3 regions of the Streptomyces sp. NPDC033178 genome follow, and region 3 is predicted to be linked to each of the others. Evidence: riboswitches for the same ligand, from Rfam matches in the RefSeq annotation. Region 3 holds a riboswitch; each other region holds the start of a gene.

What was found. Region 3 has a riboswitch for S-adenosylmethionine ahead of thrC (threonine synthase). Riboswitches for the same ligand answer to the same signal wherever they lie in the genome.
Region 1: another riboswitch for S-adenosylmethionine. It lies ahead of ACZ5VQ_RS13625 (aminotransferase class V-fold PLP-dependent enzyme); the one in region 3 lies ahead of thrC (threonine synthase).
Region 2: another riboswitch for S-adenosylmethionine. It lies ahead of ACZ5VQ_RS07755 (glutathione S-transferase C-terminal domain-containing protein); the one in region 3 lies ahead of thrC (threonine synthase).

The regions. Positions count from the first base shown of each region.
Region 1 covers NZ_JBVIPT010000005.1:7,458-12,859, forward strand. Annotated here, with positions in the region: gene qcrB (cytochrome bc1 complex cytochrome b subunit) at 1-303, shown strand, start outside; gene trpD (anthranilate phosphoribosyltransferase) at 481-1,545, shown strand; SAM riboswitch class IV at 1,858-1,974, shown strand; gene ACZ5VQ_RS13625 (aminotransferase class V-fold PLP-dependent enzyme) at 2,136-3,530, shown strand; gene ACZ5VQ_RS13630 (glycerate kinase family protein) at 3,601-4,803, opposite strand; gene ACZ5VQ_RS13635 (SLC13 family permease) at 4,856-5,402, opposite strand, start outside.
Region 2 covers NZ_JBVIPT010000003.1:87,903-93,304, forward strand. Annotated here, with positions in the region: gene ACZ5VQ_RS07740 (NtaA/DmoA family FMN-dependent monooxygenase) at 1-384, opposite strand, end outside; gene ACZ5VQ_RS07745 (LLM class flavin-dependent oxidoreductase) at 407-1,687, opposite strand; gene ACZ5VQ_RS07750 (putative leader peptide) at 1,763-1,885, opposite strand; SAM riboswitch class IV at 2,157-2,302, shown strand; gene ACZ5VQ_RS07755 (glutathione S-transferase C-terminal domain-containing protein) at 2,512-3,207, shown strand; gene ACZ5VQ_RS07760 (AfsR/SARP family transcriptional regulator) at 3,342-5,402, shown strand, end outside.
Region 3 covers NZ_JBVIPT010000007.1:167,971-173,372, reverse strand. Annotated here, with positions in the region: gene groL (chaperonin GroEL) at 1-1,266, opposite strand, end outside; gene ACZ5VQ_RS19305 (cold-shock protein) at 1,613-1,819, opposite strand; gene ACZ5VQ_RS19300 (MoaD/ThiS family protein) at 2,275-2,550, opposite strand; gene thrC (threonine synthase) at 2,700-4,004, opposite strand; SAM riboswitch class I at 4,022-4,179, opposite strand; gene ACZ5VQ_RS19290 (glucosyl-3-phosphoglycerate synthase) at 4,384-5,331, shown strand.

The sequences.
Region 1 (5,402 bases), on a different contig from region 3:
GACAAGGACAAGGTGCTGCACGGCCGCGAGTCGGGCATCATCAAGCGTCTGCCGCACGGTGAGTTCATCGAGGTCCACGAGCCCCTCAGCCAGGAGGCTCTGCACACCCTCACGGCGCACGAGCAGTACGAGCCGGCCGTGATCGGCCCGGCGGTCGACGAGAACGGTGTCGAGCGCAAGGTGAAGGGCCCGCAGAAGCTGCGCGCCAAGCTCAGCAACGCGTACTTCGGCGAGGACAACCAGATCCCGAAGCCCACCGCCGAGGAGTACAAGGAGATCACGAGCGGCCACGGCCACCACTGATCTTCTACCTGTTCGCCACGGCAGGAGCCCCGTCCATTGCCCGGACGGGGCTCTTTGCCGTCCCCGGGGCTGGATAGGGTGGACCTGGTCCCGTACGAGCGATGAGCTACGGGCAAGCCCCACACTCCACATCCCACAGGCGTCCCCATCGCGGGACGGACGACCCAGGAGCGGCATATGAGCGCTGTGACCCCCGCAGGAGGCGACACCGCGGCGGTCCGTTCCTGGCCCGCCCTGCTGAACGGCCTGCTGGACGGACGCGACCTGAGCGCCGCCGACACCGCCTGGGCGATGGACCTGATCATGCGGGGCGAGGCGACCGACGCGCAGATCGCCGGGTTCGTGGTGGCGCTGCGGGCCAAGGGCGAGACCGTCGAGGAGATCGTCGGGTTCGTCCGGGCGATGTACGAGCACGCGAACGTGATCGAGGTGCCGGGGGAGACCGTCGACATCGTCGGTACGGGCGGCGACGGGGCGAAGACCGTCAACATCTCCACCATGTCGGCGATCGTCATCGCCGGTACGGGTGCCAAGGTCGTCAAGCACGGCAACCGGGCGGCCTCCTCGGCCTCCGGGGCGTCCGACGTGCTGGAGAAGCTCGGGGTCAATCTGGAGCTGCCGACACATCGGGTGGCCCAGGTCGCCGAGACGGCCGGGATCACCTTCTGCTTCGCGGCGAAGTTCCACCCCGCGATGCGCTACGCGGGCGCCGCGCGCGGGCAGCTGGGGATCCGTACGGTCTTCAACGCGCTGGGTCCGCTGACCAATCCGGCGAAGGTGAGGGCGCAGGCCGTCGGGTGCGCCGATCCCCGGATGGCGCCGATCATGGCCGGTGTCTTCGCCGAGCGCGGCAACTCCTCGCTCGTCTTCCGCGGTGACGACGGGCTGGACGAGCTGACGACGACCGCTACGTCGCGGGTGTGGATCGTACGGGACGGGAAGGTGCGCGAGGAGTCGTTCGATCCGCGTGACGTGGGGATCGAGCTGGTGCCCGTGGAGGCGCTGCGCGGGGCCGACGCCTCGTACAACGCGGATGTGGCCCGGCGGCTGCTCAACGGGGAGACCGGGCCCGTTCGTGACGCCGTGCTGCTGAACTCCGCGGCGGCGCTGGTGGCTCTGTCGCCGGGGGACGGGCCGCTCGCGGACCAGCTCCGGGCGGGGATGGTGAAGGCGGCGGCCGCGATCGACTCCGGGGCGGCGAAGGCGACGCTGGAGCGGTGGGTGGCGGCGACCAACGCGTAGCCGCTGGGCCGGCCTTTTTCTTCGCCCCCGCCGCCCCTTCCCGTCCCGTCCCCTGGGGGCTCCGCCCCCAGACCCCCGTATCGCGCTGAACGCGCTCGTCCTCAAACGCCGGACGGGCTGATGGTGTCGGCCCGGGCTGCGAAGTATTCAGCCCCTCCGGCGTTTGAGGAGCGGGGGTTCGGGGGCTGGCCCCCGAAAAGGGACGGGAATGGGTAGGGGCGGCGGGGGCGAAAAGGCCCCGTCGCTCCCCGGCCGTTCCGGCATCCGGACGGCGGGGTTGCGTCGGGAAGATCGTGTGGCAAGATGCAGGCAGGTCATGAGCGACAGCCATCAGGCCCCGGCCGGCTGTCCGGCAACCCTCCGTCCGTGGCGGGGTGCCCCGGGTGAAGACCAGGCCGTAGGCAGTGAGGTCTACGGCAAGCGCGGACCCCTCGCATCACCAGGGGTCCTGGTCGTCCGAGGGAGCCTTCTGTGAGCAAGCGAATGCGATAGGGCGTAGAGCCCCGCCTCCGCACCCCCCTTTTCACCTCACCCGCGCTTGAGCCCTACCCGCTCGCGTGGTGTTCCCGCCTGCCTCACAGGAGTTCGCCATGTCTGTTTCCACCGCTGTCTCCACTGCCGCTGTCGCTGCCGCCGACGAGCCCGTGTGCCGTGACACCTCCGCGTCGCTGCCCGTGCTGGGGCGAGACGTCACCGTCCCGCTGGTCACCGGCGGCGAGGTCACCTACGCCGCGCTCGACTACGCCGCCAGCGCCCCGGCCCTCCAGCGGGTGTGGGACGACGTGGCCGCGTACGCCCCGTACTACGGGAGCGTGCACCGCGGGGCCGGGTACCTCTCCCAGCTGTCCACCGACCTGTTCGAGAACGCCCGCAGGACCGTCGAGGAGTTCCTCGACTGCCGCGACGGCGACCAGGTCGTCTTCACCCGGTCCACCACCGACTCGCTCAACCTCCTCGCCGCCGCCCTGCCCGCCGACTGCCAGGTCTTCGTCTTCGAGACCGAGCACCACGCGTCCCTGCTCCCGTGGCGGAACGCCCGCGTCACCTACCTCAACGCCCCGCGCACCCCGGGCGAGGCCGTCGCCACGCTGGAGCGGGCGCTCGCCGAGCGGGACCCCCACGGTCCGGCGCTCGTGTGCGTCACGGGCGCCTCGAACGTCACCGGCGAGCTGTGGCCCGTACGGGAACTGGCCGCCGCCGCCCACACGAACGGCGCCCGGATCGTGCTCGACGCCGCCCAGCTCGCGCCCCACCACCCCGTGTCCGTACGGGAGTTGGACGTCGACTGGGTCGCCTTCTCCGGTCACAAGCTGTACGCGCCCTTCGGGTCGGGTGTCCTCGCCGGACGCGCCGACTGGCTGACCGAGGCCGAGCCGTACCTCGCGGGCGGGGGTGCCTCGCGGAAGGTCTCACGGCGGGTGGACGGCGGCGTCGACGTCGAGTGGCACGAGAGCGCCGCACGGCACGAGGCCGGGTCGCCCAACGTCATCGGTGCCTACTCCATCGCCTCCGCCTGCAAGGCCCTCACCGAGGCCGGCTTCGACACGCTGGTCGCCCGGGAGCAGCACCTGATCGACACCGTCAGGACCGGTCTCGCCGAGGTGCCCGAGGTGCGTGTCCTCTCGCTCTTCGGCGACGACGCGCCCCGCGTCGGTGTCATCTCCTTCGTCGTCGAGGGCTGGAACAGCTCGCACTTCGCCGCCGCGCTCTCCGCCGAGTACGGCATCGGAGTGCGGGACGGTCTGTTCTGCGCGCACCCGCTCGTACGCACCCTCCTCGGCAGCGACCCGCAGACCCAGGGCGAGTGCGGTGCCCCCGAGGCGGCGCCCGGCGAGAAGTCGCTCAACGCGATCCGCGTGAGCTTCGGGGCGGGCACGCCCGACGAGCACGTCAAGCGGTTCGTCCGTGCCGTCAAGGAACTCGTGAGCGACGGCGCGAAGTGGAACTACCGCACGGTGGAAGGGCGTTGCGTCCCGGCGGTGTGACCCCGGTCTGACCCCGGTCTGACCGGCTGGTGGCTCCCCGAGTGTCCGCCGCCCCCCGCCGGGGCTGCGCTCACACGCCCGCCCCTCGTGGCAGCCCCGCCCCCAGCAGGATCATCCGCAGCGCTCGCTCGGTCGCGTCGGTGAGGAGTTCGGAGGCTCGTACGAGGGCCTCGGCCAGGGCCATCGGGGCGGGCAGGATGCCGGTGAAGGCGTCCACGCCCGGGACCGTGTGGGCGCCCTCGCCGAGGGTGCCCGCCAGGGCGAGGACCGGGCGTCCGTTCAGTTTGGCGCGGCGGGCCACCTCGGCCGGGACCTTGCCACGCGGTGTCTGGTGGTCCAGGGCACCCTCCGCGGTGAGGACCAGGTCGGCGCGGGCGAGGCGGGCGTCCAGGTCGAGGTGGTCGAGGAGCACCTCGAAGCGGGGGAGGAGACGGGCGCCGAGAGCGGCGAGGCCCGCGCCCAGGCCGCCGGAGGCACCCGTACCGGGGCCGCCGTACAGGTCACAGGTGACCGGGAGGTCCCGGGTGAGGACGTACGCCCAGTTCTCCAGGCCCGCGGACAGCTCCTCGACCTGCGCGGGGGTCGCGCCCTTCTGCGGACCGAAGACCCGGGCGACGCCGCGCTCACCGCAGAGCACGTTGTACGGGTTGCAGGCGACCAGCAGTTCCGTGTGGGCCAGACGGGGGTCGAGACCCTTCGGGTCGATGTGGTGCAGGCGGGTCAACTCACGGCCCCCGTGGGGGAGTTCGAAGCCGTCCTCGTCGAGCAGGCGGGCGCCGAGCGCCTGCAGGGCTCCGGCGCCCCCGTCCGACGTACCCGAGTCGCCGCAGCCGACGAGGATGCGGCGTACGCCCGTGTCGAGGGCGGCGCGGATCAGCTCGCCGACGCCGTACGTGGTGGTGGCGCCCGGGTCGCGCAGGCTGTGCGGGACGAGGGAGAGGCCGGCCACCGCCGCCATCTCCACGACGGCCGTGTCGGCGGAGCCGAGGTCGGAGCCGGAGCCGGATCCGACACCGGATCCAGCGCCGAGCAGCGCGAAGTGGGTGCCCACGGGCTCGCCGAGCGGGCCGGTGGCGGGCAGGGCGACCAGTCGGCCCCCGGTCGCCGAGGCGAGGGCCCGGGCAGTCCCCTCGCCGCCGTCCACCAGCGGGATCAGGTCGACCTCGGCGTCCGGTACGACACGGCGTACGCCCGCCGCGATGGCGTCGGCGGCGGCCTGTGCGGACAGGGACTCCTTGAAGCCACTGGGGGCGACGGCGAAACGGGTCAGCATGAGAGGGCTCCTTGAGGACTTCACGGCTTGCGGGCTTGCGGGCTTGCGGGCTTCAGGGCTTGAGGACCGGTATGCCGAGCAGCGGCCACACGGTGTGGGCGAAGAGCAGGACGAGCGCGGCCGTCAGCGGGGCCAGGACCGCGGACAGGCGCAGCAGATCGCGCGGGGTGTACGTCGGTGTGCCGGGTATCTCGGCGAAGAGCGTGACCGGCTTGGCCGACGCCGGGAGCGTGTGGCAGAAGCCCGCCGCGGCGGTGGACGCCAGCGCGGCCGCGACCGGGTTGACTCCCGCGCCCACGGCGGCCGCGACCACCAGCGGTACGAGGACGGAGGACCGGGCCGAACGGGACTGCAGGACCAGATGCGCGGCCGTGCTCACCGCGACGACGAGCGCGAGGAACAGCCACGGGGCCACGTCCCCCGGCAGCCCGGACACCAGCCATCCCGCCGCCCCCGAATCCGCGAGCGCGACACCCATCGCCATCGTCGCGGCCATGAAGAGGAGCAGCGACCAGGGGACCGTCTTCAGAGCGTCCTTCAGGCCCACGGTTCCGAGAGCGGGCGAGGCCGCGACGACCGCGCCGATCAGGGCGACGACC
Region 2 (5,402 bases), on a different contig from region 3:
GACGACGTTCCAGGCGGCGCGCCCGTCCGAGAGGTGGTCAAGGCTGGCGAACTGCCGAGCCACTTCATAGGGCTCGTTGAAGGTGGAGTTGATGGTGCCGGTCAGGCCGAGGTGCTGGGTGACGGCGGCGAGCGCGGTGAGGACGGTGAAGGTGTCGGGGCGGCCGACGACGTCCAAGTCGTAGATTTTTCCGCCCTGTTCGCGCAGTCGCAGCCCTTCGGCGAGGAAGAGGAAGTCGAACTTGGCGCGTTCGGCGGTCCGCGCGAAGTGCGCGAAGGAGCTGAACTCGATGTGGCTGCCGGCCTCCGGGTCGCTCCACACGGTGGTGTTGTTGACGCCGGGGAAGTGGGCGGCCAGGTGGATCTGCTTCAGCGGCTTGCTCATGGTCCTGCGGTCTCCGTCCGGCTCAGGCGGTGGCGTTGGCAGCGGCGTTGGCGTTGGCGTTGGCGTTGGCGTTGACATCGGCAACGGCTTTGGCGGCGTAGCGGTTGGCCGGGCGGGCGAGTCCGAGCAGTCCGCGCAGGGTGTCGGCCTCGTAGGCGCGGCGGAAGGCACCCCGGCGCTGGAGTTCGGGCACCAGGCCCTGGGTGATGGCCGGCAGGTCGTGGCAGAGGACGGCGGGACGCAGCCGGAAGCCGCTCAGCCCGGCCGACCGCAGCTCCTGGAGCAGGTCGGCGAATTGGGCGGGTGTGCCGGTGAAGACGCGGGCGTCGCTGGTGAACGGCGCTCCCGCGAGGGCGTCGAGGCGGTCCCTGCGGGCGGCCGCGGCGGCCGGATCGTCGTCGAGGAAAACCACCAAGTCGCCGAAGACGTGCAGGGGTTGGTCGGCGCGGCCCGCGAGGGCCTGTTCGGCGCGGATCTCGGCGACGATCGCGCGGGCCTGGTCGGTCTCGTGCGGGGTGACGTAGCCGATGTCGGCGGAGCGGGCCACCAGCCGGTACGGGACGGTCTGGTGTGCGAGTGCGCTGACGACGGGCTGGCCCTGGGGCGGACGCGGGGTGATGGAGGGGCCCTTGACGCTGAAGTGCGGGCCCTCGAAGTCGATGTAGTGGAGCTTGTCGCGGTCGACGAAGCGGCCGGTGGCCACGTCCCGGATCTCGGCGTCGTCCTCCCAGCTGTCCCAGAGTCTGCGCACGACCTCGACGTAGTCGGCCGTCTCGTCGAAGAGCTCGGTCACCACATCCCGCGTGGCCGGGCTGTCGTAGGCATCCAGGCGGGGCAGCGTACGGCGGCCGAAGTGCGCCGCCTCGTTCTGTCGTGCCGTCAACTGCACCCGCAGGCCCGCCCGGCCGGAACTCACATAGTCGAGGGTGGCGATGGCCTTGGAGATGTGGAACGGCTCCGTGTGCGTGGCCACCACGGTCGGCACCAGGCCTATGTGGCGGGTCAGCGGGGCGACACGGGCGGCGACGAGAACGGCGTCGAGCCGGCCGCGGACCTGGTCGGTCCGCCCGTCCGGCTCGATGAAGTGCGAGGACTGCAGTCCCAGGCCGTCCTCGAAGGTCACGAAGTCGAGAAGTCCGCGCTCGGCCTCGGCGACGAGGTCGGCCCAGTACTGGGCGGTGAACAGTTCCCGGGGCCGGGCCACCGGTTCGCGCCAGGCGGCGGGGTGCCAGCCGGCGCCATCGAGTGCCACGGCGAGGTGCAGATGGGCTGAAGAGGGCAGGGCAGAAGGTGCTGAGGACACGAGGGGTGTGCCTTCCTGATCGACCGTACGAGGAAGCCGGCCCTCACCTGAGGGCGCGGCCGCGTGGGATACAGGTCAGGAGCAACAGAGCGCGCCGGCAACGCGCAGCAGGTCGATGTGCGGCCGGGAGTAGAGGCGTACGCGATGGAGCGGGGCGGCCTTCGGGACGCCGCGGCGGGACACGGTTCGGGCTCGCACCTGCGTCACCTCCGCACTTCCGGCCCGGCGGACGGGAGTCCGGCCGACCTCATATTCGCGGGCCCTCGATGGGGCACCGCATCGTCGTCAACGGGCACAACAGTACGGCTGTGCCTTTTCTTCCTGCCATGGGGAGTTCTCGTTCGGAGTTCCTGTCGGGAGGCTTCCCGTCACGAGGTGCGAAGCCGGTCCGGTGGTCCGGCGGCCGGATGCCCAGTTGCTGAGACGCCGTCTTGACGGTCCCGCGGACCGCGTCAACACTGGCGGGGACGGTCACGATTGCCAGCGCCCGTCGTGCGGGGAATCCCCGTTCGTGCGGTCATCGGCCCCGGCCCGCTGGCAGGCAACCCTTCCACCGCGACGGGGTGCCCCGGGTGACGACCGGGTTCCGCCGGAGCGGCGGGGCAAGCGTGGTCTCGCGTCTCGCGAGCCCCGACGGCAGGACCGGTGGGAATGTCCAGGAACGGCTTGACGAGGCGCCTGCACATCGATTTGTCGCGTGTCTCCAGCGCTTACTGATCCGCTACGCGTCCGACCGATCCGGACCTGTACGGCAGCGCAGTCACTCCGTTCCGCCACTGGCGCCCACGAGGCGGCCAGGGCCTCCGCGTTCCCCCTGGAGAGTCATGCCCGAGACAGTTTCCCGCGGTTCCAGCAGCACTGACACCTTCACGTCGGCGGCCTCTCGCGCGACCGCTACTCACTCGTCCGGCCGTGGCACAGCCGCCGGCGGCACGGCCGTCCCCGGTCCGGCCGCCCGTCCGCACCGCTTCCGCGGCCGTATCGGCGTCGGTCTCGCGGGCGGCTTCTACCCGGCGCCGCACCGCTATCAGCTGTACCTGTCCGAGGCCTGTCCCTACTCGGGGCGTGTAGCGGTCGTCCTCGACCTGCTCGGCCTCAAGGGCTCGCTCACCACCACGCTCCTGAAGCTCCCCGCCGAGACGCCGGATGCCTTCGCATCACTGCGCGGCGCCTACGAGGCGACCTGGCACCACTACGACGGCCCGCTCACCGCGCCCGCGCTGTGCGACCGCTGGAGCGGACGCGTCGTCAGCAACCACGCGCCCGACATCCTCCGCGACCTCGCCGGCCTGCTCGCCGACGGAGCGTGTGAGTCCGCACTGGCTCGGCTCGACCGGCAACTCGCCTGCCACCCCTACGTGTTGGGCGATGAGCTCAGCACCACGGACAGGGACCTCTGGGTGACACTCACCCACCTCGACCACTTCGACGCGGCCGGCACCCTCACCGCGTACCGCCACATCGAGGATTACGTACGACGCCTCGGCGATCACCCGGGCCTTTCCGCCGACGAGCACTGAGCGCTCGGCGCAGGCCCACGAACCGGTGTGACAACTGCGCGGCACTGGGCCGGAATACGCCTTCCGGATATGCCGATGAGGGAGATAGAGAAAGGGAATAGTGGGGGAATTGTAAAACGGCGGGCGGGGGACGCATGCGCATTCAGGTACTCGGACCGGTATGCGCATGGCGGGACGGCACCCGCCTCGACCTCGGTTCGCCCCAGCGCCGCGCGGTACTGGCCCTGCTCGCCGTGTCCCGTGGACAGCAACTGCCGTTCTTCGGACTCGCGGACGCGCTGTGGGGCGAGCGCCCGCCGGCGACCGCGTCGAACGTCGTCCAGACCCACATCAAGCACCTGCGCCACCTGCTGGAACCGGACCGGCCACCACGCGCCCGCAGTGCGGTGCTCCCCCGGCTCGGCGACGGCTACGCGCTGCGCGTCCCGTACGACGCCATAGACCTGCTGCGCTTCAGGGACCTGGTCGCCGGGGCGGTGACCGTACGACGGGACGGGAGGGGCGGCGGCCAGGAGCGGGCGGCCGCACTGCTGACCGACGCGCTCGGGCTGTGGCAGCAACCGCCCCTCGCGGACCTGCCCTTCCTCTCCGCCCACCCGGTGGTCGTCGCGCTGGCGGAGGAACGTCGTGGTGCGGTCGCCCAGTACGGCGAGGCCATGATCGCGGCGGGCAGGACCGCCGACGCGTTGCCCGTCCTGGAGGAGACCGCGGTCGCGCAGCCGCTGGACGAGGATGCCCAGGCCCGGCTCATCCGGGCGTACGAGGCTGTCGGGCGGCGCGACCAGGCGGTCGCCGTCTACCGGCGGAGCCGCCGTCGGCTGGCCGACGAGCTCGGCGTCGACCCCGGCCCCGCGCTGGCCGAGGCGTATGCCGCCCTGCTGCGCCGCCGCCCCCGGCCTTCGACTCCCGGCGCCGGGCACGCTCCCGCCGACGGCCATGGCACGGCAGGCGCCGCCGAGTTGCCCGCTCAGGTGCCCGCCCACGTGCCCCCGTATCCGCCTTCGGCGCACCGATTACCCGCACAACTCCCGGCGGACGTACCCGACTTCGCGGGCCGTGACCCGGAACTGTCCGCACTCGACAGGCTGTTGGCCGCCGCGGCGGACAGCCCGACGGCCGGGGCCGTCTCGGTCGTCTCCGGCACTGCCGGAGTGGGGAAGACCGCACTGGCCGTGCACTGGGCGCACCGCACACGGCACCGCTTCCCCGACGGCCAGCTCTACGTCAACCTGCGCGGCTACGACCCTGAGCGCCCCATGCCTCCCGGCGACGCCCTCACTCGGTTCCTCAGCGTCCTCGGGGTTCCCGGTGACGCGATCCCGCTCGACGTCGACGACCGCGCGAGCCGGTTCCGGACCGAACTGGCCGACCGGCGGATGCTGTTGGTCCTCGACAACGCCCTGTCCGAGGAACAGGTCCGCCCGCTGCTTCCCGGCTCGCCGGCCTGTTCGGTCGTGGTCACCAGCCGGGACAGCCTCGCGGGACTGGTGGCCCTGCACGGCGCCCGCCGTATCGGTCTGGGCCCGCTTCCGCCGTCCGACGCGGTCGCCCTGCTGCGCACGCTCGTCGGGGCGCGTGTCGACACCGAGCCGGGGCCGGCCGCCGCCCTGGCCGAACAGTGCGCACGTCTCCCGCTGGCCCTCCGGGTCGCGGCCGAACTCGCCGTCGCCCACCCGTCGTCACGGCTGGCGGACCTGGTGGCGGAGCTGGCCGACCAGCAGCGGCGGCTCGATCTCCTGGACGCGGGTGGCGACCGGCGTGCGGCGGTGGAGGCGGTGTTCTCCTGGTCCTACGAGCGACTCCCCGCCCCGGCCGCCCGCACCTTCCGCCTGCTGAGCCTGCACCCGGGACCTGACGCGGACGCCCATGCGGTCGCGGCGCTGATCGGCGAAGCACCGGTCCGCGTGCCGGGCGAGGGGCATGCCCATGTGCCGGGCGCCGCGCAGGCCGAGAGACCCGGACACGTGCCGGGCACCCGGTCGGGCGAGGTGCCGGGCAGCGCGCCACGCCACACGCCGGAGCACGCGTCGGACCACTTGCCGGGCCGGACGCCGGCCCGCGCGTCGGAGGTCGTACCGGCCGACGAGCCCGCGGACGCCGGTGAGAGCCCCGCACACGCCGCCGGGACCCTGGCGTCGCTGGCCCGTGCCCACCTCCTTCAGCCCGCCCGGCCGGGCCGGTTCGGCACGCACGAC
Region 3 (5,402 bases):
CGAGGAGGCCTGGAGCAGGGCCACGCCACCACCGGCGACGATGCCCTCCTCGACGGCCGCCTTCGCGTTGCGAACGGCGTCCTCGATGCGGTGCTTGCGCTCCTTGAGCTCGACCTCGGTGGCGGCACCGGCCTTGATGACGGCCACGCCGCCGGCCAGCTTCGCCAGGCGCTCCTGGAGCTTCTCGCGGTCGTAGTCCGAGTCGGAGTTCTCGATCTCGGCACGGATCTGGTTGACGCGACCGGCAACCTGGTCCGCCGAACCCGAGCCGTCGACGATCGTCGTCTCGTCCTTGGTGATGACGATCTTGCGAGCGCGGCCGAGCAGCTCCAGGCCCGTGTTCTCGAGCTTGAGGCCGACCTCCTCGGAGATGACCTCGCCGCCCGTGAGGATGGCGATGTCGTTCAGCATCGCCTTGCGGCGGTCACCGAAGCCCGGAGCCTTGACGGCGACGGACTTGAAGGTGCCACGGATCTTGTTGACGACCAGGGTCGACAGGGCCTCGCCCTCGACGTCCTCGGCGATGATCAGCAGCGGCTTGCCCGACTGCATGACCTTCTCCAGGAGCGGGAGCAGGTCCTTGACGTTGGCGATCTTCGAGTTGGCGATCAGGATGTAGGGGTCGTCGAGGACGGCCTCCATACGCTCCATGTCGGTGGCGAAGTACGCCGAGATGTAGCCCTTGTCGAAGCGCATACCCTCGGTGAGCTCGAGCTCCAGACCGAAGGTCTGGGACTCCTCGACCGTGATGACGCCTTCCTTGCCGACCTTGTCCATCGCCTCGGCGATGAGCTCGCCGATCTGGGTGTCGGCGGCGGAGATGGAGGCCGTCGAAGCGATCTGCTCCTTGGTCTCGACATCCTTGGCCTGCTCAAGGAGGGCACCGGAGACGGCCTCGACGGCCTTCTCGATACCGCGCTTGAGAGCCATCGGGTTGGCGCCGGCGGCTACGTTGCGCAGGCCCTCGCGGACCAGCGCCTGCGCCAGAACGGTCGCGGTGGTCGTACCGTCACCGGCGACGTCGTCCGTCTTCTTGGCGACTTCCTTGACCAGCTCAGCGCCGATCTTCTCGTACGGGTCCTCGAGCTCGATCTCCTTGGCGATGGAAACACCATCGTTGGTGATCGTGGGGGCGCCCCACTTCTTCTCGAGGACGACGTTGCGACCCTTGGGACCAAGGGTGACCTTGACGGCGTCGGCGAGCTGGTTCATCCCGCGCTCGAGACCGCGCCGTGCCTCCTCGTCGAACGCGATGATCTTGGCCATGTGAAGTGGTCCTCCCGGACTGGGGTGGAATCTCCAGGACCGCGCCCGCGCCCGCGACGGACGGCCTGCCGACCTCGTGGTTCCTTGCCCCACCCGGCCAGCGGGCCTCACCGACCCGGTCCTCGTTATCACTCTCACCTTCAGAGTGCTAACGCCAATGATTAGCACTCGACCCATGCGAGTGCAAGCGGCTCAGGATGATCCGCAGGTGGGAGCAGGTGGGAAGAGAGTGGGCAGAGAGGCAGTGGACGGCGCGGACGGCGCGCGGGCGTGCCGAAGGGCCCGCACCCGGTGGGGTACGAGCCCTTCGGAAGAAGAACGTCGCTGCAGTAAGTCGGCGCGTGCTTCAGCCGGTCGCCAGTCGGACCATGTCCGCCTGCGGCCCCTTCTGGCCTTGCGAGATCTCAAAATCGACCCGCTGACCCTCTTCCAGGGTGCGGTAGCCGTCCATCTGAATCGCGCTGTAGTGGACGAAAACATCCGCACCACCGTCGACCGCGATGAAGCCGTACCCCTTCTCCGCGTTGAACCATTTGACGGTGCCCTGAGCCATGCCTAACTCCCCTATTACTGGCCCTTGCACAGACCCGCACTTCGCGGATCCGGGTCAGACCTCACCCCCCAACGGTTGGGGGTGTGCGCCGGAACGCGTCGACCGCGGCTGAATGTATCCGTCCAACTGCCGTCTGCAACAGGTCAATCCGACGAGAATTCCGGGCACGACCGATCGGGAATATGTGAAGAATTCACGAAGATTCAGGGCAAGTCGGGCCCCATGAATGCCATAAAAGGCTCAAAAAGGCGGGGCACTTTGGCTACTTCTTGTCGGGCTTCGGGCGGGATCTCAATGCGCCCGGCGTGCGGATCGAAGCAGGTTCCCCAACTGTACCGCGCTCAACCATACAGAATTGCCCCTTCCGCTTCTCTCACGGAGGGGGCAATTCGATGAACTCTCGGTGACGTCCGTTACCGAAGGTAATGATCAGCCCTCGGCGCGGCGCCCGACGGTCAGCCGCCGGCGACCGCGGGAATGATCGACACCCCGGCACCGTCCGGCGTCGCCGTCTCCAGGCCCTGCTCGAAGCGGACGTCGTCGTCGTTCACGTACACGTTGACGAACCGGCGCAACTGCCCCTGGTCGTCCAGGACCCGGGCGGCGATCCCGGTGTGGTTCTTCTCCAGATCGGAGATGACCTCACCAAGAGTCCCACCCTCAGCAGAAACCTCGGCCTTGCCGCCCGTGTAGGTGCGCAGGATGGTGGGGATACGAACGTTGACGCTCATGGGGTTGGACCTCCGTCGGAGTGGGTGGCCCCTTCAGGGGCGCGGGGAACTGCGCAGTCTTTGGCTTTCAGGGGCGCGGGGCAGTGACATTTGCGGCTCCGCCGCGGGGCGCGACCAGCCCCCACGCACCCGCAGCGAAGGAACAACGACTAACCGAGCCCAGCCTCACGGAAGGAATCCAGGTTCGGCCGGATCGTCGCGGTCAGCCCCGTGTCGGAAGCAACCGCGTCCAGGGTCTTCAGACCATCACCGGTATTGAGGACAACCGTGGTCAGACTCGGATCCAGCAGACCGTTCTCGATCAGCTTCTTCGCCACCCCCACCGTCACACCACCGGCGGTCTCCGCAAAGATCCCCTCGGTCCGCGCCAGCAACTTGATCGCGTCGACCACCTGCTCGTCGTTCACGTCCTCCACGGCCCCACCCGTACGCCGGGCGATATCGAGAACGTAAGGACCGTCCGCCGGGTTTCCGATCGCGAGCGACTTCGCGATCGTGTTCGGCTTCTGCGGCCGTACGACATCGTGCCCGGCCTTGTACGCCACGGACACCGGCGAGCAGCCCTCGGCCTGCGCACCGAAGATCTTGTACGGCTTGTCCTCGACGAGCCCGAGCTTGATCAGCTCCTGCAGACCCTTGTCGATCTTCGTGAGCTGCGAGCCGGAGGCGATCGGGACGACCAGCTGGTCGGGCAGCTGCCAGCCGAGCTGCTCACAGATCTCGTACGCGAGGGTCTTGGAGCCCTCCGCGTAGTACGGCCGCAGGTTGACGTTGACGAAGCCCCAGCCCTCGCCGGCCGGGTCGCCGATCAGCTCGGAGCAGAAGCGGTTCACGTCGTCGTAGTTGCCCTCGATGCCGACGAGCTCGCCGCCGTAGACCGCGGCCATGACGACCTTGCCCTGCTCCAGGTCGTGCGGGATGAACACGCAGGACCTGAAGCCGGCGCGCGCGGCGGCGGCGCCCACCGCGCCGGCGAGGTTGCCGGTGGAGGAGCAGGAGAGGGTGGTGAAGTTGAAGGCACGCGCGGCCTCGATGGCCTGGGCGACGACGCGGTCCTTGAAGGAGTGCGTCGGGTTGCCGGAGTCGTCCTTCACGAAGAGCTTGCCGGCGTCGACACCCAGCTCGCGCGCGAGGTTGTCGGCCTGGACGAGCTTGGTCCAGCCGGGGTTGATGTTCGGCTTGTCGGCCACGTCCGCGGGGACGGGCAGCAGCGGCGCGTAACGCCAGATGTTCGCGGGGCCCGCTTCGATCCGCTTGCGGAGCTCCTCGGTGTCATAGGCCGAGAAGTCGTACGCGATCTCCAGCGGGCCGAAACACTCCTCGCAGGCGAAGACCGGACCGAGCGGGACGCGGTGGCCGCATTCCCGGCAGGAAAGCGCGGCGGCCGGGCCGAGGTCGACGGAGTTCGCGGCGGTGGTGGAGTTCGTGGTGCTTGCAACTGTCTGCGCAGCCATGGAGGCGAGGCCCTTTCTCCTCATCTTCCTCACGACGCACTTCGCCGTGAGACGGATTTGGCACCTTCCCTAGCCGGGAGCCTCGCTGCGCTGATCGACGATGATCAGGCCGAGACCGGCTGGAGGGTTGCCGGGGCTTCAACGGGCCGTATCCCTCTGCCCCTCTGGATGAGCGGTATTCAGTTGTGGTTCTGGCTCTGGTTTTGGTTGTGCACGCAACGACCCCCGACATGCGATGGTCATCAGCGTTGTTCAAGACTGTAACCGAAGGCCTGGATGGTGGAGAGAGCCGTCCGAACCGCGAGATGACAGTGACACAACCCACACTGCAGGCCGCGGCGGGCACACGCATCCCAATGAACGCAAGGGAGAGCCGCACGTGCTGGAAGACGTCGAGCGCTGGCTGAGCACGCGCTCCTGGTCCGTCGAGGACCGCCCGCTCAAGCAACTCATCGCCGCGAAGCGTGCCACCGGCTCCACGGTGAGTGTCGTACTGCCCGCGCTCAACGAGGAGGAGACCGTCGGCGAGATCGTCGCGATCATCCGCCGTGAGCTGATGACCAGGAAGGTGCCGCTCGTCGACGAGATCGTGGTGATCGACTCGGGTTCGACGGACCGCACCTCCGAGGTCGCCGCCGACGCGGGCGCCCGTGTCGTGCACCGGGACGAGATCCTGCCCCGGCTGCCGGCCGTCCCCGGCAAGGGCGAGGTGCTGTGGCGCTCGCTCCTCGTCACCCGCGGAGACATCGTGGCCTTCGTCGACGCGGACCTGAAGGAGTTCTCGGCGGACTTCGTCTCCGGGATCGTCGGCCCGCTCCTCACCGAACCGGGCGTGGATCTCGTCAAGGCGATGTACGACCGCCCGCTGGGCTCCGCCGCAGGTCAGGGGGGTCGGGTCACCGAACTCATGGCCCGCCCGCTCCTGAACATGCACTGGCCGCAGCTGGCCGGCTTCGTCCAGCCGCTGGGCGGGGAGTACGCGGCCCGCCGCTCCCTCCTCGAACAGCTCCCGTTCCCCGTCGGGTACGGCGTCGAGCTGGGCATGCTGGTCGACGCGCTGCACCTGGTGGGTCTGGACGCCCTGGCCCAGGTCGACGTCGGCGTCCGCAAGCACCGCCACCAGGACGGCCAGGCCCTGGGCCGCATGTCCGCCGCGATCTACCGCACCGCCCAGCTCCGCCTGGCCCGCGGCCACATGATCCGCCCCTCCCTGACCCAGTTCGAACGAGGCGAGCACGGCTTCGAGCCCCGCACGTACTCGGTGGACATGGAGGAGAGGCCGCCGATGGCGGAGATCGAGGAGTACGTGGAACGCAAGGCGGCGTAGCGCTCCGCGGGGTGCGCCGTTGTTGTCTGCGGCGCCGCGCCCCTAAAGCCAAAAGATTGCGCAGTTCCCCG